4 regions of the Allobosea sp. NPDC055332 genome follow, and region 2 is predicted to be linked to each of the others. Evidence: predicted binding sites of a transcription regulator. Region 2 holds the regulator's gene; each other region holds the start of a gene.
What was found. Region 2 encodes PhoB, which activates phosphate uptake and scavenging genes when phosphate is short. Its sites were predicted from a motif close to TGTCATNNANCTGTCAT; they were not measured.
Positions count from the first base shown of each region.

Region 1: ACWIGM_RS02840 (BtaA family protein) is a predicted target of PhoB. The motif match lies at 1,794-1,810, and genes of this name have one in related genera.
Region 3: ACWIGM_RS21630 (inorganic phosphate transporter) is a predicted target of PhoB. The motif match lies at 2,347-2,363, and genes of this name have one in related genera.
Region 4: ACWIGM_RS25685 (DUF2794 domain-containing protein) is a predicted target of PhoB. The motif match lies at 2,817-2,833, and genes of this name have one in related genera.

Region 1 is NZ_JBSHMO010000001.1:553,493-558,302, reverse strand. It holds gene ACWIGM_RS02855 (DMT family transporter) at 1-126, shown strand, start outside; gene ACWIGM_RS02850 (LysR substrate-binding domain-containing protein) at 117-1,007, opposite strand; gene msrB (peptide-methionine (R)-S-oxide reductase MsrB) at 1,210-1,644, opposite strand; gene ACWIGM_RS02840 (BtaA family protein) at 1,862-3,112, shown strand; gene ACWIGM_RS02835 (class I SAM-dependent methyltransferase) at 3,109-3,774, shown strand; gene ACWIGM_RS02830 (ion channel) at 3,821-4,621, shown strand; gene ACWIGM_RS02825 (YdeI/OmpD-associated family protein) at 4,712-4,810, shown strand, end outside.
Region 2 is NZ_JBSHMO010000005.1:293,714-298,523, reverse strand. It holds gene ACWIGM_RS26915 (GcrA family cell cycle regulator) at 478-1,029, shown strand; gene ACWIGM_RS26910 (NUDIX hydrolase) at 1,115-1,555, shown strand; gene ACWIGM_RS26905 (YnfA family protein) at 1,570-1,890, shown strand; gene phoB (phosphate regulon transcriptional regulator PhoB) at 1,900-2,598, opposite strand; gene phoU (phosphate signaling complex protein PhoU) at 2,627-3,349, opposite strand; gene pstB (phosphate ABC transporter ATP-binding protein PstB) at 3,387-4,187, opposite strand; gene pstA (phosphate ABC transporter permease PstA) at 4,216-4,810, opposite strand, start outside.
Region 3 is NZ_JBSHMO010000003.1:1,118,495-1,123,304, forward strand. It holds gene ACWIGM_RS21615 (hypothetical protein) at 1-407, opposite strand, end outside; gene ACWIGM_RS21620 (CDP-alcohol phosphatidyltransferase family protein) at 407-1,126, opposite strand; gene ACWIGM_RS21625 (glycoside hydrolase family 25 protein) at 1,232-2,224, shown strand; gene ACWIGM_RS21630 (inorganic phosphate transporter) at 2,415-4,049, shown strand; gene ACWIGM_RS21635 (CorA family divalent cation transporter) at 4,128-4,810, shown strand, end outside.
Region 4 is NZ_JBSHMO010000005.1:45,557-50,366, forward strand. It holds gene ACWIGM_RS25675 (ABC transporter permease) at 1-1,298, shown strand, start outside; gene ACWIGM_RS25680 (Bax inhibitor-1/YccA family protein) at 1,516-2,292, shown strand; gene ACWIGM_RS25685 (DUF2794 domain-containing protein) at 2,373-2,738, opposite strand; gene ACWIGM_RS25690 (peroxidase-related enzyme) at 3,066-3,659, opposite strand; gene ACWIGM_RS25695 (NAD-glutamate dehydrogenase) at 3,837-4,810, shown strand, end outside.

The DNA of each region.
Region 1 (4,810 bases), on a different contig from region 2:
CTCGGCTTCCTCGTCTTCGGCGACGCGCCGGATCGCTGGGCCTATGCGGGGCTCGCGCTCATCATCCTGAGTGCGATTGCCGTGGTGCCGCGTGAGCCGCGGCAAGAGGCGGCGCCTCAGACGTGATGATGGGCTTGCGCCTCGTATAGAAGCCGTGCCGGCGCGAGGCTGATGCGGATCTCATCGGCGAGCGCATCGAGGACCGGAGAGGCGCTGTCCCGGTTGAGCTTGAGGCAGAGATGCACGGGAGCGAGCGGAGGCAGGCCCTCGGCCTGATCCAGAATCCGCACGCCAGCCGGGACGAGGCTGCGCTCGACGGCACTCACTCCCAGGCCGGAGCGGACCGCGGCATGGATCGCGCCGATATTGTCGCTGCTGAAGGCGATCCGCCAGTCGCACCCGGCAGCATCGAGAGCCTCCGCCATCGTTGTCCGGCAGACGCAGCCCTCGGGAAACACGGCCAGAGGGACGGGACGGTTCTTCGCCTGGGATGGAGCCGCTGCGATCCAGACCAGCTCTTCCGTCCGGATCAACTCCTCGTCCGCGACTAAGCCGCGGCAGGCGACGAGGGCGAGATCGATGAGTCCATCCCTCAGCCTGCGTTCGATGGCGACGCCGTTGTCGCAGATCACGTCGACCTGAACAGCGGCATGGGCTCCGGCGAAGCGGCGCAGGACCTCGGGCAGCAGGATGTTGGCGTAGTCATCGGAGGTGCCGATGCGGATGATGCCCGACAGGCTGGTTTGAGCGATGCGACTTACGGCCTCGTCGCTGAGCGAGAGGATGCGCCTGGCATAATGCAGCAGGACCTCGCCTTCCCGCGTCAGCTGAATCTGGCGCTTGGTCCGGTCGAAGAGCTCCTTGCCGAGCGCCTCCTCCAGCCGCCGGATCTGCATGCTGATCGCCGGCTGGGTCCGGTGCAGCCGGTCGCCGGTGCGGGTGAAGCTCTGCGTCTCGACGATCGTGACGAAGGTCTTGAGCAGCTCGGTCTCGATCGGCAGCCGCATCCTCGCGCTCCGGCATCAACTGGAGTGAGGGTAAAGGATGACGAGGGAAAGGGCGATCGGCCGGCAGCTCAAGGTGTCCTAGGCTCCCCGAGCCTCACCCGTCATGCTCGCCCTTGTGGCGAGCATCCACGTCTTGAACACCGTACTTGGTGAAGGAAGACGTGGATGGTCGGGACAAGCCCGACCATGACGGCGAGTGCGCTCAACCCGCTTCCGGCGCGAAATCCATGGCCACGCCGTTGATGCAGTAGCGCAGGCCGGTCGGGGGCGGGCCGTCTGGGAAGACGTGGCCGAGATGGCCGCCGCAATTGGCGCAGTGCACCTCGACCCGGTGCATGCCGTAGCTGTAGTCCTCGCTCTCCTCAACCGCGCCGTCCAGCGGCTGATCGAAGCTCGGCCAGCCGGTGCCGCTCTCGAATTTCTTGTGCGACCTGAACAGAGGCTGGCCGCAGCCGGCGCAGGAGAAGGTGCCGGCGCGTTTCTCGAAGTTCAGCGCGCAGGAGCCGGCCCGCTCCGTGCCGTGGCCGCGTAGCACCTGGTACTGCTCCGAGGTCAGCTTCTGTCGCCATTCGGCGTCGCTGAGCTGGAAGGGGAATTCACGCTCTGCGGGCTTTCCCGTTTTGGCGAACATGTCCATCAGGCCCATGCGAGGCTCCTTTCCACCAGCTCTTGTTTGATTGTCGCGCGAGATATGGGGATTTGTCTTCCTGATTTCAGCCCCAAGCAACGCGGCTTGTTTCACGTTCGCGTTCGGCGGCGACCGGCCTCTTCTCCAGCCGGGCCGCACGTCACCCAACCGTCACGCGACTCCTCTAGTCGGCTCGCCATCGCAATGGGCGGAAACGAGGGGTCTCGTGACGCAGACGATCCGCGCGGTGAAGCGCACCACGAACCTCGGCCTGACCACCGCCGTCCACCGTAGCAAGCCGTTGTCGCGCGCTGGCGTGCTGGAGCGGATGTTCACGCTGGCCTTTTCCGGCCTGGTCTATCCGCAGATCTGGGAGGACCCGGTCGTCGACATGGAGGCGCTGGCGCTGCAGCCGGGCGACCATCTCGTCGCGATCGCCTCGGGTTCGTGCAACATCCTCTCCTACCTCACCGCCGATCCCGCGAAGATCAGCGCGATCGATCTCAACGGCGCCCATATCGCGCTCGGGCACCTGAAGCTCGCGGCGCTGGCTGAGATCGACGATCATGCGGTCTTCCGCCGCTTCTTCGGGCAGGCGCAGTCGAAGGCCAATGTCGAGATCTATGATCGCCTGATCGCGCCGCGGCTGGACGCGGTCAGCCGCGCCTATTGGGAAGGGCGCAACCTCACCGGCCGACGCCGGATCGAGCTCTTCGCCCGCAATTTCTATCGCTACGGCCTGCTTGGCCGCTTCATCGGCACAGGCCACTTCCTCGCCCGCCGGCTCGGCTGCGATCCGCGCGTCATGCTGCAGGCGAAGACGATGGAAGAGCAGCGGGCGCTGTTCGACCGGCATCTGGCACCAGTCTTCGACAAGAAGCTGGTGCGCTGGCTGGTGCGCCAGCCGGCCTCGCTCTACGGGCTCGGCATCCCGCCGGCGCAGTACAAGGCGCTCGCCGCCGACGGCGATGCCGGCATCCGCGCCGTGCTGCGCCACCGGCTCGAGCGGCTCGCCTGCGGCTTCGATCTCAAGACCAACTACTTCGCCTGGCAGGCCTTCAGCCGCGGCTACGGGCCGGAGCCCGATGCGGCGGTGCCGCCCTATCTGGAGCGCGGCAATTTCGAGACGGTGAAGGCGCGTGCAGCCAGAGTCGCCTATCATCAGAGCGCAATCACCGCCTTCCTCGAGCAGCAGCCGGCCGAGAGCTGCAACGGCTTCGTGCTGCTCGATGCGCAGGACTGGATGAACGATGCCGATCTGACGGCCTTGTGGACGCAGATCACCCGCAGCGCCGCACCAGGTGCCCGCGTGATCTTCCGTACCGCCGCCGACGAGCGCCTGCTGCCCGGCCGGGTACCGGAGGCGATCCTGTCGCAGTGGCATTATGACGAGGCCCGCAGCCGCGAACTCGGCGCGCGCGACCGCTCCTCGATCTACGGCGCCTTCCATCTCTATGTCCGCGGGACTACCGCGTGATCGCCGCAAGCAGCGGGCCGGATGCCGCCGGCCTGATGGACCGGATGTACCGTTTCCAGCGGCACATCTATGACGCGACCCGGAAGTTCTACCTGCTCGGCCGCGACGAGCTGATCGCTGGCTTGAAGCCGGCGCCAGGTGGAGCGGTGCTCGAGATCGGCTGCGGCACGGGCCGGAACCTGATCAAGATCGCGCAACGCTATCCGCATGCGCGCTGCTACGGGCTCGACGTCTCCGAGGAGATGCTGCGCACCGCCCGCGAGCAGGTGGCGAAGGCTGGCCTCTCCGAACGCATCACCCTGGCGCAGGCCGATGCGACCAGTTTCGACCCGAAGGCGCTGTTCGGTCGTGCCGGTTTCGAGCGCGTGGTGATCTCCTACGCGCTCTCGATGATTCCGCCCTGGCGCGAGGCGCTGGCGCAGGCGCTCGATGTCGTTGCGCCGGGCGGCTCGCTGCATATCGTCGATTTCGGCGACCAGGCGCATCTGCCCGGGCCGTTCAGGACGGTGCTGAACCGCTGGCTGGCGCTGTTCCACGTCACGCCGCGGCGGGATCTCGATGCAGTCGTGACAGAACTCTGCGCCGAGGCCGGCGTCATCGGCGGCACGACGCGGCTGTTCGGCGGCTACAGCGTGCAGGCCGTGGCGATCAGGCCGGCCTGAGCGCCGGGGCTGGACGCCATCGCCGCCGCGCTGCTACGCCAGCGGGATGAGCGCCGCCGCCGATCCTGACGACAGCAGCAGTGGACATTCCGGGCTGCGCGACCGGCTTCGGCAGCTCTACCATGGCCGGACGCCGGCGGCGCTACGCTTCCAGTTCGCAACGCTGATCATCGACCTGCTGATCATCGGCTTCTTCGTCGCGACACCGATGCTGCGCGACCGGCCGGAATTCCTCTGGCTCGACTATGCCGTCGCGATCATCGTCGCCGCAGAGATCGCGGCGCGCTTCCTGGCGTCCTCGAACATGCTGCGGCTGCTGCGCCAGCCGACCATGCTGCTCGACCTCTTCATCCTGGCGACGCTGCTGGCGCCGCAATGGCTGGAGAATTTCGGCTTCCTGCGCATCCTGAGGCTCTGGTCGCTGTCGCAGCGCGGCCTGATCTGGGCGCAATTGCGCGAGACGCGCTATCGCGACTGGGAGGATGTGGCGCGAGCGCTGATCAATCTCCTGACCTTCCTCTTCGTCGTCACCGGCTTCGTCTACACCTTCTTCTTCATGAGCCGGCCGGGGCTGGAGGGCTATGTCGAGGCGCTCTACTTCACCGTCACGACGGTGACGACCACCGGCTTCGGCGACATCACCCTGCCGGGGATCGCCGGCAAGCTGACCTCGATCGTGGTGATGATCACCGGAATCTCCCTGTTTGTGCGGCTGGCGCAGGCGGTGTTCCGGCCGCACAAGGTGACCTTCCCCTGTCCGGAATGCGCCCTGCAGCGCCACGACCCCGACGCGGTGCACTGCAAGGCCTGCGGTCATCGGCTGAAGATACCGGACGGCGACGAGTAGCCGTCTGGGTCCGGTGCTGACACGAGCGAAGCACCCCCGCGCTAGAGAGATGTTCGGCCTTCCGGCCCGATCGAGAATTTTGGAGCAGCGATGGCGCCGGTAGTGGTCGACCCTGACAAGGTCCGGGAATTCGAGGATGCGGCGCGCTTCTACGCGTGGCTCGGCGAGCATTATGACCGTGCGGACGAG
Region 2 (4,810 bases):
ACGCAAGCGGCAGCATGCCGGCATGATGCGACCCGCCGGCGACATTATCGTCGCTGGCCGTTCCCGCCGTCTCGTCGCGCGTCAAGCCGCATCGAAGGAAAATCCCGATCGCTCAAAAACATAAGCGCCGCCCTTGGGGGCGGCTGCGTGATGCGACTATGCAAAACCGGCCCCGCCCTGTCAATTGCGCCTGCCCTCGCGGCAGCGTTGCCAATTAGACTCACCGGCCGGCCGTCTGCAGCGATTGGCTGGGGAAAAGCCGAATTAGGATTCGGCGACTCTTGTGGCTGAGTCAGGCCATCTTGTATGGTCTTTCTCGTCAGATACGACATCTCGTGCGGCGTCTCCAGTATCGTCAGTTCCGGGCGTAACGGCTTCCGTTTAGCGACGGGCGCTGCCGGTATCGGATTCCGCCATGATCTCTCCCTATGCCGCGCCGGCTTGCTGGCGGGGCATAACGAAGACAGGTGCAATTCCATGACCGAAGCCGGAGCCTGGACCGACGAACGCGTCGAACTGCTCAAGAAGCTCTGGAATGACGGCCTGAGCGCGAGCCAGATCGCCGCCGAGCTCGGCAATGTCACGCGCAATGCCGTTATCGGCAAGGTGCATCGCCTTGGCCTCTCCGGCCGGGCCAAGAGCCCGGGGTCGGCCACGCCACGCCCGCGCAAGCCCGCTGCCCGTCCGCCGAGCCACCCGGCCGGTCATCACAGCAATGGCGGCGCCGGGCTGACCCGTGGCAACACGGCGCTCGCCCCGCAATTTTCGCCCGAGATCGAAGCCGAGGCGCAGGTCGCGCGCGCGCCAGCCCCATCCGAGGACGTGGTCGTGCCGTTCTCCGAGCGGGTCACCATCATGGAGCTGCGCGAATACATGTGCCGCTGGCCGATGGGCGACCCGACCTCGCCGGAGTTCCGCTTCTGCGGCGGCCGCAGCGCGACCGGCCTGCCCTATTGCGCCTATCACGCCCGTATCGCCTACCAGCCGGCGGCCGACCGCCGCCGCGACCGCAAGGCCATCCGCGCGTAACGACGCCTCTCGATAAAAAGGTTACAGAAGCCGGCCTTTGGGCCGGCTTTTTTGTCGTCGGACAGGCTTGATGCATGAGGCATCCATGGACACCGCCGCCGCTCACCCGATCGAGTATGCATGTGCCCTGCCGATCAAGGAGGGGCTGCTCCTGCTGGGACTGAGATCGCCACATCGCCGGAACCGGCCGTCCTGCTGGGACACGGTCGGCGGTCACGTCGAGCCGGGCGAGACCGCCGAGGCGGCCCTAGTCCGCGAACTCCAAGAGGAAATCGGCATCACACCGACGGGTTTCCGCCACTTCGAGACCATCGAGACGACCGAGACGGACGGCATCACACCCGCGCTCTGGCACCTGTTCACGGTGAGCCAGTGGACCGGCCGTGCGCCTGAGATCACCAATGACGAGCACAGCGAAATCCGCTGGTTCTGCTTCGATGAGGCCCAATCGCTGACACCGCTGGCATCGGAGGCCTATCGTCCGGCGTTCGCCCGGCTGGCCGAGGCCTTCGGGCCAGGCTGGTAATCGGACAGGCGCGCATGACGACATTCGCGATCTATCTCGGCGCGGCGCTGGCGGAGATCGCCGGCTGCTTCGCCTTCTGGGCCTGGCTGAAGCTGGACAAACCGGTCTGGTGGCTGCTGCCGGGCCTGATCCTGCTCGCGATCTTCGCCTGGCTGCTGACCCTGGTCGACAGCCCCGCCGCCGGGCGCGCTTTCGCCGCCTATGGCGGCGTCTACATCGTGGCGTCGCTGGCCTGGATGACGCTGGTCGAGAAGGTCCCGCCGGACCGCTACGATCTGGCTGGCGCAGCGCTCTGCCTCGCCGGCGCAGCGATCATCGTCGCCGCACCGCGCTGACGAAAACCGTCAGCCGCGCGCAAAAGTCTCGTCGAAGGCATAGCCGGCGCCACGCACGGTGCGCAGCGGATCCTTGGAATTGGCCGGGGTGATCGCCTTGCGCAGCCGCCCGACATGGACGTCGACGGTGCGCTCGTCGATGTAGACGTCGCGCCCCCAGACGGCGTCCAGCAGTTGCGCCCGCGAATAGACCCGGCCCGGCGCCTGCATCAGGAATTCGAGCAGGCGGAACTCGGTCGGGCCGAGATGCAATTCGGCGCCGGCGCGGCGGACGCGCCGCGTCGTGCGGTCGAGTTCGAGATCGCCGGCGGCGAGCAGGCCGGCGACATGGCCGGGCTTGGCGCGGCGCAGCAGCGCCTGGATGCGGGCGATCAGCTCGGGCAGCGAGAACGGCTTGACGACATAATCGTCGGCACCGGTGGCGAGGCCGCGCACACGTTCGGTCTCCTCGCCGCGGGCGGTCAGCATGATGATCGGCACGCGCTCTGTGTCACGGCGCGTGCGCAGGCGCCGGCAGAGCTCGATGCCGGAAAGGCCGGGCAACATCCAGTCGAGCAGGACGAGATCCGGCGTATGGTCGCGCAGATGCAATTCGGCGTCATCTCCGCGCGCCACGCTATCGACCTCGAAGCCCTCGGCCTCGAGATTGTAGCGCAGGAGCAGGGTGAGCGGCTCCTCGTCCTCGACGATCAGGATGCGTGCGGGCATGTCAGCGTCCGTTCAAGCGCCCGCCGGTTCAGCCATTGGCTGCCGGCAGGTCGACGAGGATGTTGGTGGTGTCGAGCTTCGGCCGGCTTTCATCCATGGACTGGCCGGTGACGAGGTAATGGATGGTCTCGGCGATATTGGTGGTGTGGTCGCCGATGCGCTCGACATTCTTGGCGCAGAACAGCAAGTGCGTGCAGAAGGTGATGTTACGCGGATCTTCCATCATATAGGTCAGAAGCTCGCGGAACAGCGAGGTGTAGAGCGCGTCGATCTCGTCGTCGCGGCGCCAGACTTCCATCGCCTTCTGCTCGTTGCTGGCGGCATAGGCGTCGAGCACGTCCTTGAGCTGGGCCTGGACCAGGCGGCTCATATGCTCGAGGCCGACGACAGCGCGATGCGGCGGCGAGAACTGTCCGGAGATCGCGACGGCGCGCTTGGCGATGTTCTTGGCGAGGTCGCCGACGCGCTCGATGTCGGCGGCGATGCGGATCGCCGAGATCAGCTCGCGCAGATCGTTCGCCAGCGGCTGACGCCGGGCGATGGTCAGGACGGCCTTCTCCTCGACCTCGCGCTGGAGGTTGTCGAGACGCTGGTCGGCACTGATGATCTTCTGGGCAAGCGCGGTGTCACGGCGGACCAGCGCGACGGTGGAGTCGCCGAGCATGCGCTCGGACATGCCGCCCATCTCGGCGAGGCTGCGGCGCAGGCCTTCGAGATCGGCGTCGTAGGAGCGGACGATATGGTCGGACATCGGGGCGTATCCTTTGGAGCTGGCCGACGCTGAGGACTCAGCCGAAGCGGCCGGTGACGTAGTCCTGCGTCTGCTTCTTGTGCGGGTTCATGAAGATGGTGTTGGTCGCGTCGAACTCGATGACCTCACCGAGATACATGAAGGCGGTGTACTGCGAGATGCGCGCCGCCTGCTGCATGTTGTGGGTGACGATGACGATGGTGAAGTCGCTCTTCAGCTGCTCGAGCAGGTCCTCGATCTTGCCGGTCGAGATCGGGTCGAGCGCCGAGGTCGGCTCGTCGAACAGGATGACCTCGGGCTTCTGGGCGATGGTGCGGGCGATGCAGAGGCGCTGCTGCTGGCCGCCGGAGAGGCCCATGCCGGAACTCTTCAGCTTGTCCTTGACCTCGTCCCAGAGCGCGGCGCGGCGCAGCGCGCCCTCGACGCGGTCGTCGAGCTCCGACTTCGGCGGCTTCTCGTAGAGGCGGATGCCGAAGGCGACATTGTCGTAGATCGACATCGGGAAGGGCGTCGGCTTCTGGAAGACCATGCCGATGCGCGAGCGCAGCTCGTTCACGTCGACATTGTTGGAGATGATGTTGCGGCCGTCGAGCAGGATCTCGCCGGTCGCCTTCTGCTCGGGATAGAGCGAGTAGATCCGGTTGAAGATGCGCAGCAGGGTCGACTTGCCGCAGCCGGACGGGCCGATCAGCGCGGTGACGTGCCGGTCGCGGAAATCGAGGTTGATGTTCTTCAGCGCCTTGTGCTCGCCGTAGTAGAAATCGAGGTTCTTGACGGCGATGCGGACCGGCGCTTCGGCGTCCAGCGTCTGCGGGCTCAGTTCCAGGGTCGAGAGCATCTGCATGGTCCTTCCGATCGGACGCTGATCACTTGCCGCCGCGCACGATGCGCCGGGCGACGATGGAAAGCACGAGGATTGAGACGGTGATGATCAGCGAACCCGCCCAGGCGAGCTGCTGCCAGTTCTCGTACGGGGCGGAGGCGAACTGGTAGATCGTCACCGGCAGGTTGGAGACGCCGCCGACGAGGTTCGGCGAGAACCAGAAATTGTTGTTGAGCGCGGTGAAGATCAGCGGCGCGGTCTCGCCGGCGATGCGGGCGAGCGCCAGCAGGATGCCGGTGACCATGCCCGACTTCGCCGCCCGCCAGGTCACCGAGGTGATGACGACCGAAGGCGGGGCACCGAGCGCGGCGCCGGCTTCGCGCAGCGAGCCCGGCACGAGGCGCAGCATGTCCTCGGTGGTGCGCACGATCACCGGGATCGCGATGATGCCGAGGGCGACGCCGCCGGCCCAGCCGGAATAGCCGCGGAACGGCTCGACCATGATCACGTAGACGAACAGGCCGATCAGGATCGAGGGCGCCGAGAGCAGGATGTCGTTGATGAAGCGGATGAGGTCGGCGAGCTTCGAGGCCTTGCCGTATTCGGCGAGATAGGTGCCGGCGAGCACGCCAATCGGC
Region 3 (4,810 bases), on a different contig from region 2:
GGCCTCGGAGTGAAAACGCCCACGCGGAGGAATCTCAGCCTTCTGCCGTTGATTCTGATCGAAACATCGACATGCGTTCCATCGACGTCGTGACCGTTCGCGCCAAAGATCTCGGAGATCTCGGCCCGGCGCTTGAAATACATCGCGCGAAAAACACCTATTCCCAGTCCGCGGAACAGCTTTCTGAGATGACCGAGCTTTGCGTGCGGCGCCTCATACCCTCGCGTGAGGATCAGCCGGACCTGCGCTGGAAGCCTGGCTTGAACCTCCACCAACCGCCTGAAAGCGCGCTCATCGACATTCACCTCTGATGACGGCCAGCGAGGGCTGATCTCTATGCCCCGCTCCTCTCCTCGAGGCAGCGTAAGCATGGTGTGCTCGAAAGAGGCTTCGGCAATCTGTTTCATCAGGACCGCTTCACCGACGCCCGCGACAGCCCGAGCCCGGCAAAGTAGACCGCCGCCACCGTCAGCACCACCTTGGTCGCAACTCCCGGCATCATCCCCTGCCAGAGCGCCGCCGCCGCGGCGATCGCCCATACGCCCAGCATCGCCATCGTCAGCCCGCGCCAGCGCCGCACGCGCACCGGGTGCACGAAGACGACCGGCAGGAACATCAGCACGGTGGCAACGAGGATGATCGCCAGCGCAAGCCAGGCCGGCGGCGCGAAGGCGACGATGTAGAACACGACGATGTTCCAGACCGCCGGGAAGCCGCGGAACCACCAGTCATCGGTCTTCATCGCGGTGTCGGCGAAATAGAGCGCGCTCGCCAGCGTCAGGACGAGGCCTGCGATCACGCCGTAGGGCTCGCCCATCACCTCCGGCCGCAGCAGCATCGCCGCCGGCACGAAGACATAGGTGACGAAGTCGACGACGAGGTCGAGCTGCGCGCCGTCATAGCGCGTCGCCCGCTCCTTCACGGCGAAGTGTCGCGCCAGCGGCCCGTCGATCGCATCGACCACCAGAGCGATGCCCAGCCAGGCGAAGGCCTGGGTCAGGTCGCCGGCGAACACCGCCCGCAAGGCGAGGAATCCGAGCGCGGCCCCCAGTGCCGTCAGCACATGGACGCCATAGGCCAGGGCCTGGCTGCCCTGGCTCTTGTCCTCGCCCTCCTGACCGTCCATCGCCAGCCTCCCGCCGGTTAACCAAGTCTGAAGCCGGTCGCTCGAATGCTAACCACCTCTTAACCCGGCGGCCGCCTATCCTTTTCTCGCGAACAGGAGACAAGCATGGCGCGGCGCGCTGAGACCAGTCCAGAAGCGCGGCCGGCCCACAAGCTTCGCTTACGTATTGCCGCGCTGTCGGTGCTCGGTGCGCTCTGCGCCGAGCCGGCGCTCGCGCTCTACCCCAAGAAGGGCGATACCGATCCCCATGCCGGCGTGCGCGACGCGCGCCGCCGCGTCATCCAGGGCATCGACGTCTCGCGCTGGCAGGACGATATCGACTGGCAGAAGGTCAAGGACGCCGGCACCCGCTTCGCCTTCATCAAGGCGACCGAGGGCGGCGACCATCTCGACCCGATGTTCAGGAAGAACTGGGCCGAGGCGAAGAAGGCCGGCGTGCCGCGCGGCGCCTACCATTTCGTCTATTGGTGCCGGCCGGCCAAGGACCAGGTCCGCTGGTTCAAGCGCAATGTCCCGCGCGACCCGGACGCCCTGCCGCCGGTCCTCGATGTCGAATGGAACGGCGAATCCAGCAAGTGCGGCAAGAAGATCCCGCGCGAGAAGGCGCTCGCCAAGATCCGCGAGATGCTGAAGGGCCTGCAGGAGCACACCGGCAAGAGGCCGATCATCTATACCGACATCACCTTCCATGAGGACGTGCTGGAAGGCGAGTTCAACGATCATCCCTACTGGCTGCGCTCGACGGCCGCTCCGCTGCACCACCGCTATGAGCGCAAGCAATGGGAGTTCTGGCAGTTCACCACCACGGGCCGCGTGCCCGGTATCGGCGGCGACGTCGACCGCAACGCCTTCTTCGGCAGCGAGCATGAATTCGCCGCCTGGCGCGACGGGCGCTATGACATCGGCGCGCGCAAATGGCGCGGCGGCGAGCCCAAGGTCGCGAGCACGCCGAAGCCGCCGGCAACCCCGGCCGGCCTGCGGACGCCGAAGGCCGCTGGCGCCACGCCGCTGAAATTCATGCCGCCCGGCAAGATTCCGCGTGCCGCGTCCCGTGACGCCGCGACGACAGGTTCGCTGGCAAAACGCGACGACGACTGACAAGGCGAGCTTGCGACGCAAGGGCATCGGCTGGCGGCAAGCCGAATATTAGACAAAAGTCGTACAACTAACCTTTGTCAGCCGAAACGAAGATCTACCAAGACTGCAAGAATACGCTCGATCGTCATCAGACTGTCGGCAACACCGCTCAGCTTCGCGCCATCTCAACGAGAGTTGCGGGGACGTCGCGATGAGCACCATTACGCTTGATCAGGGCAAGGGTCTCGAGCCCGGGGCCGGAAAACCGAAGCTCGACGCGCCGAGCGGGGTGATTGCCGGGCTGATCTTCGTCGCGATCATGACGGCCGGCCTCGCCTACACCGTCTGGTCGCTCTACCAGGACATCAGCGGCGCGGGGATGCCGGCGACGACCTGGCTGCCCTTCATCCTGCTCGGCGTCGCGTTGCTGATCGCGCTCGGCTTCGAATTCGTCAATGGTTTCCACGACACCGCGAACGCGGTCGCCACCGTGATCTACACCCACGCCATGCCGGCGCAGGTCGCGGTGATCTGGTCGGGATTCTTCAACTTCCTCGGCGTGCTGCTCGCCTCGGGCGCGGTCGCCTTCGGCATCATCTCGCTGCTGCCGGTCGAGCTCATCCTGAACGTCGGCTCGGGCGCCGGCTTCGCCATGGTCTTCGCCCTGCTGATCGCCGCGATCATGTGGAATCTCGGCACCTGGGCGCTCGGCCTGCCGGCGTCGTCCTCGCATACGCTGATCGGCTCGATCATCGGCGTCGGCCTCGCCAACCAGCTGTTCTTCACCGACAGCAAGACCGCCGGCGTCGACTGGTCGAAGGCGATCGAGATCGGCTGGTCGCTGCTGCTCTCGCCGCTGTTCGGCTTCTGCGCCGCTGCCCTGCTGTTCCTGACCCTCAAGGTCCTGGTGAAGAATCCGGAACTCTACGCCGAACCGAAGGGCAACCAGCCGCCGCCGACCTGGATCCGCGGCCTGCTGATCGCCACCTGCACCGGCGTCTCCTTCGCCCATGGCTCGAATGACGGCCAGAAGGGCATGGGCCTGATCATGCTGATCCTGATCGGCTGCGCCCCGACCGCCTATGCGCTCAACCGCGCCATTCCGACCAGCGAGATCGCCATTGTCCGGGCCCAGGCAGTCGCAGCCGGCGAGATCTTCGACAAGAAGGGCTTTGGCTACAACATCATCGGCAATCCGCGCAGCAACGTCACCAACTACATCAATGCGAGGAAGCTCGACGACGCGACCTTCCCCGCGCTGGCGCTGCTGAACAAGGACATCGTCAAGGAGATCGAGGCTCTCGGCGAGGGTGGCATCGCCAAGTTGCCGGCCGAGGCGGTGAGCAACATCCGCAACGACATGTACCTGGCCTCGGAAGCGCTGAACCGCATCTTCAAGAACGAGGCCAAGGAAGAGAAGGTCTTCGACGACGCCGATCGCAAGGTGCTGAAGAAGTACAAGGAATCGCTCGACAACGCGACCAAGTTCATCCCCTTCTGGGTCAAGGTCGCCGTCGCCATCGCGCTCGGTCTCGGCACCATGGTCGGCTGGAAGCGCATCGTCGTCACCGTCGGCGAGAAGATCGGCAAGCAGCACCTGACCTATGCGCAGGGCGCGTCAGCCGAGATGGTCGCCGCCACCACCATTGGCGTCGCCGACGTGCTCGGCCTGCCGGTCTCGACCACGCACGTCCTGTCGTCCGGCGTCGCCGGCACCATGGCGGCGAACAGGTCGGGCCTGCAGATGTCGACTGTGCGCAACATGCTGATGGCCTGGGTGCTGACCCTGCCTTGCGCCATCGCGCTCTCGGGCACCCTGTTCATCCTCTTCCGCCAGATCTTCTGAGTGCGATCAGCCCGGCGGCGCGGCCTCCCGCGCCGCCGGCAGTCCTGTCCCGACCTCGCGCGGACGGCGCCCGTCTCCATGAACATCGCGCATCTCGCCCCGACCGACATCCAGTCCCGGCTCGGCGTCCTCTGGGTCTTCCGGTTCGATCCGGACAGCCCGGCCATCCTGCTCGATCGCGACGCCATGCCCGATCTCACCGGCGAGACGGGCTTTCTCTGGGTGCATCTCGACCTCGTCGACGAGCGTGCTCGCAAATGGATCGCGGCCGAGCCCGCCATTCCCGCGCAAGCCGGCGACCTGCTGATCGGCCATGAGCAACATCAATGCCTCGATCACTCCGCCGACCAGGTCTGGGGGGTGGTGCACGATGTCGGCCGCGACGCCGTCGGCAAGTCCCATCATGTCAGCCCGCTGCATTGGGCGATCGGCCAGAACTATCTCGTCACCGGCCGGCGCGAACCGCTGCAGGCGATCAGCCTGACCGCCGACGGCCTGCGGAAAGGCGAGCGCACCGGCACGCCGGCGGCGCTGTTCGAGCGCATCATCGCCTTCATCATCCAGGACATCGCCGCTGCCGTCCTGCATCTGACCGACGAGATCGATGCGCTCGAGGACCAGCTGCTGGCCAATCGCCTGAGCGACACGCCCAAGCGCATCGGGCGCCTGCGCCGCGCCATCGTGCGGTTGCAGCGGCATGTCAGCGGGCTGCATCTCCTCTTCCGCCGCTTCAGCGAGGCCGAGATCGGCCCGGCTGCGCC
Region 4 (4,810 bases), 250 kb from region 2:
TCGTCGGCGTCGCGCTCGTCTTCGCCTATGACCGGCGCATCGCGCTGATCTATATCGGCGCCGCCGGCGCTGTCTTCCTGCTGCTGCGCCTGATCGCCTGGGGTCTGATGGCGCTGGCCCGTCGCGCCGGGCGCCCACGCCAGCCGGCGCTGCGCCTGGCGCTCGCCAATATCTATCGACCCGGCGCGTTAACGCCTTCGCTGGTGCTGTCGCTCGGCCTTGGCGTCGCACTGCTCTCGACGCTCGCCTTCATCGACGTCAGCCTGCGGCGGCAATTGACCCAGTCGCTGCCGCAGAAGGCTCCGAGCTTCTTCTTCCTCGACATTCCCAATGCCCAGGCAGCGGAGTTCGACCGCTTCCTCGCCGAGCAGCGCCCTGGCGCGCATGTCGAGCGCGTGCCGATGATGCGCGGGCGCATCGTCAGCGTGAACGACGTCCCCGCCGAGCAGATCAAGGCGAGCGAGCAGATGGCCTGGGTACTGGAGGGTGATCGCGGCATCACCTATTCCGCCGCCATGCCCGAGGCCTCCAGGCTCGCCTCGGGCGAGTGGTGGCCGGAGAACTATCGCGGCGAACCGCTGGTCTCCTTCGACGCCCGCGCCATCGAGGGTCTCGGCCTCAAGCTCGGCGACAGGCTCACCGTCAACGTGCTCGGCCGCAACATCACCGCGCGCATCGCCAATTTCCGCGACATCGAATGGCGTTCGCTCGGGATCAACTTCGTCATGGTGTTCTCGCCGAACACCTTCGCCGGTGCGCCGCACACCAACCTTGCCACCGTGACCGACAACGGCGCGACGCCCGCGACCGGCGATCCTGCCCTGATGCGCCAGCTCGCCATCGCCTTTCCGGCAGTGACAGCGGTCCGGGTCAAGGACGCGCTGGAGGCGGTCAACACCATCGTCGGCCAGCTCGCCGGCGCGATTCGCGGCGCTTCCGGCCTCGCCATCAGCGCCAGCCTGCTGGTCCTGGCAGGCGCTCTGGCGGCCGGGCAGCGGGCGCGGCTCTATGACGCGATGATCCTGAAGACGCTCGGCGCCACCCGTCGCTTCATACTTTCGTCGTACGTCCTCGAATACGCAGGCATCGGCGTCGTTTCAGCCCTGTTCGGGCTGCTGGCAGGTGCCGTGGCGGGCTGGGGTGTCGTCACGCAAGTGATGAAGATAGATTTCGTTCCCGATCCGACAGGCGCTGTCATCGCAGCGACTGCAGCTGTCGTGGTCACGGTCGTGTTCGGATTGATCGGAACCCTGCAGATACTATCGAAAGCGCCTGCTTCTCATCTGAGGAATTTATGAGTTCTGACTCATCGCAGCGCGGCATAAACATGGACAGACGGTAATGTTGCATCGACTGGCCGGCGAATTTCTATGCCGGCAGCGACGCTAACCATGCTTGCCTCTTGTAAGGCCGCGTGATCCCCCTCATATTTCGCACTGTCGCCACGATGGTGCGCGACGGTGGGCCTCGCAAGGGCGATGTCCGCCCGGCACAGTTTCAAGGGGAACTCTCTCCATGAGCGATTTCGACCGCAACGCTCAGGTCTGGGGCGCCGGCCGCGCCCAGCAGACCAGCGCCGTCGAGGTGGACCAGGGCCTGCGCTCGTTCATGCTCGGCGTCTACAACAACATGAGCATCGGCCTGGCCATCACCGGCCTGATGGCGATCGGCATCTCGATGCTGGCGATCGCCGGCTACTCGCCTTCGGGCAAGGTCACCGCGCTGACGCCGCTCGGCCAGGCGCTCTACCTTTCCCCGCTGAAGTGGGTGGTGATGCTGGCTCCGCTGGCCTTCATCTTCTTCTTCTCGTTCAAAGCCGAGAGCATGAGCTCCTCGACCGCGCGCGCCATGTTCTTCGCCTTCGCGGCGGTGATGGGCATCTCACTGTCGTCGATCTTCGTGGTCTTCACCGGTGAATCGATCGCCAAGGTGTTCTTCATCACCGCGGCCTCCTTCGCTGGCCTCAGCCTGTTCGGCTACACCACGAAGAAGTCGCTGTCGGGCATCGGCTCGTTCCTGATCATGGGCCTGATCGGCCTGGTGATCGCTTCGGTCGTGAACATCTTCCTGGCCTCGAGCGCTCTGTCCTTCGCCATCTCGGTGATCGGCGTGCTGGTCTTCGCCGGCCTGACCGCCTGGGATACGCAGCGCCTGAAGGAAATGTACCTGTACTCGGACATGGACTCCGAGTCGGCCGCGAAACTCTCGGTGAACGGCGCCCTGTCGCTCTACCTGAACTTCGTCAACATGTTCCAGATGCTGCTCTCGCTCTTCGGCTCCAAGCAGGAGTGATTCGGGCGACAGCCTGAGAAACACGAAGCCCCGGCCTCACGGCCGGGGCTTTTCGTTTGGGCAGCGCCCGTCGAGCGACGTCAGTTCACCACGCTCAGCCGCTTGTCGAGCACCTTGAGCACCCGCCCGAGCTCGGCACCGCGCTTCAGGATCAGCCCGGTCGCGGTCACCACCGAATAAGCGCCCTGGCGCCGCGCCAGCGACGGGTCCTTGACGATCCGGTAGAGCGGCACCTCGGCCGTGCGCCGAAACACCGAGAACTGCGCCTTGTCGCGTAGGAAATCGATGGCGTAATCGCGCCACTCGCCGGCCGCGACCATGCGGCCATAGAGATTGAACAGCTCGTTCAGCTCGCGCCGGTCGAAGGTCACCGAGGAGGGCGCGGCAGCCGGAAAGGCGACGACCGCGCCCGCTCGCTGACCTGGCGGAGTTTCGCTTTCGCTCATCGCGCCTCCTGTTCGTTTACCGGCGATTATCCGGCAAGGGATGATGCGCCCGCCCCCCGGCGCTGGCAAGGGCGCAGCAAGACAGATTGATGACGATCCCGCCGCCATCGCCAACCTCGGCACGATTGCCATGATTTTGCCGCGCTTGCGCCAAGCGAGCGCCCCGTTGCGGCGTTCAACTCCGATTCGTTGCCTCGGCGGCCCGGCTTGCCCGGTTCCGGACACGTCAGCCCCCCAGCCCCTCCGGCGCTGCGGCGGGCCGGGCCAACGAGTCGAGGCCAACTCACGGCTGGCGGTTTCCGCCGGCCGTTTTCTTTGTCCGGATCTCTATCGCGAAGCGCCGTGATACTCGGCATTGGGCCGCATATCGACGGCCGAAGCGATCCGGTTCGACATGTTGTAGAAGGCCGCCACGGCCCCGATGTCCCAGATGTCGCGCTCGCCGAATCCGACCTTGCGCAGGCCTTCCCGGTCCTCCTCCTCGATCTTGTGCGGCTCTTCCGTCAGCTTCACCGAGAAATCGAGCATGGCGCGGTGGCGCGGCGAGAGCTGCGCGGCGCGATAGTTCATCACCATCATCTCGCCGAGCACGGCATCGCCGGAGAGCTGGCGCACCGCCTGGCCATGCGCCGTCAGGCAGTAATAGCAGCGGTTCACGCTGGAGACCGCGACCGCGATCATCTCGCGCTCCAGCTTCGAGAGGCCGGACGGCGCCAGCATCAGATCGTTGTAGAAGGCGGCGAAGGCCTGGAGCTTGGCATCGTCATGCGCATAGGCGGTGAGCACGTTCGGGACATAGCCGAGCTTCTCCTCGCATTTGGCGAAATAGGCCTGCATCTCCTGCGAAAGTTCAGCCTGCGGCAGCGCGAGTGCCATCACGGCCGGCGGCGCGTCCTGCTTCGCAGGCTGCTCACCCACCATCGCTTTGTCATGCTTCTTCGTCATCTCTGCACTCCTCGCGCTGATATCCGCGCGGATCGGACACGACTTGCCGTCTCCGCGCCATATTGGTGCAATCTGGCTGCCGGCATCCGACGAAAGTTGCAGCGGCCGGTGAGCTATGTCATCGCTCGGCAAAATAGCAGGGGGAAGAAGACTATGGCCAAGCGCGAAGCGAATGCCACGGCTGCAGCAGTCACCGCGATCGAGGCCGCTGCCCACGAGCTCGGTTCGGCGATGCCCGCGGAATTCCCCAAGCTGCTCTATGGCCGCACCGTCGCCGAGGACCTCGTCGCCCTGCCGCCGGAGCTACTCGCCCGCGCCGCTGACGCCGCCTACGCCCATCTCAGCGGGTCGCGCAAACCCGGTGAGCCCAATCTGCGCTTCCGCGACGAAGCGGTGAAGGAGGATGGGCGCGAACGCCAGATCACGATCCTCGAGGTCGTCAACGACAACAAGCCGTTCCTGCTCGATTCGACCCTCGCCGAGCTGACCGAGCAAGGCTACGAGCCGCGCCTGGTCGCCCACCCCATCCTCGCCGTGGTGCGCAAGGACGATGGCACCTTCCAGTCGCTCGCCGGCGAGGCGTCCGGACGCGCCGTCGAAGGCACGCGCCGCGAAAGCCTGATCCACATCCATCTCGACCGGATCGACACGGCCGAAGCGCGCGACCGCCTCGCGGCTGGCCTCGCCCGCGTCTATGTCGATGTCGGCCTCGCCGTCGACGACTGGGCCGCAATGCGCGGGCGCATCACCGAGGTGATCCAGTCCTACCGTGCCAACCCGCCGCCGCTGCCGGAGGACGAGGTCGCCGAGGCGCTCAATTTCCTCGAATGGATCGCCAGCGACAATTTCACCTTGCTCGGCGTACGCGCCTATCGCTTCGCCGGCGGCGACACCGCCGCCGACCCGGTCGATTCCTCCGGCCTCGGCATCCTGCGCGACCCGGATGTCCGGGTGCTGCGCAAGAACCGCGAGCTCGTGGTGATGACGCCCGAGATTCGCGCTTTCCTGGCCAAGCCGCAGGCGCTGATCATCACCAAGGCCAACGTCAAGAGCCGCGTCCACCGCCGCGTCCATCTCGACTATGTCGGCGTGAAGCTCTTCACCGCCGACGGCCGGCTCGACGGTGA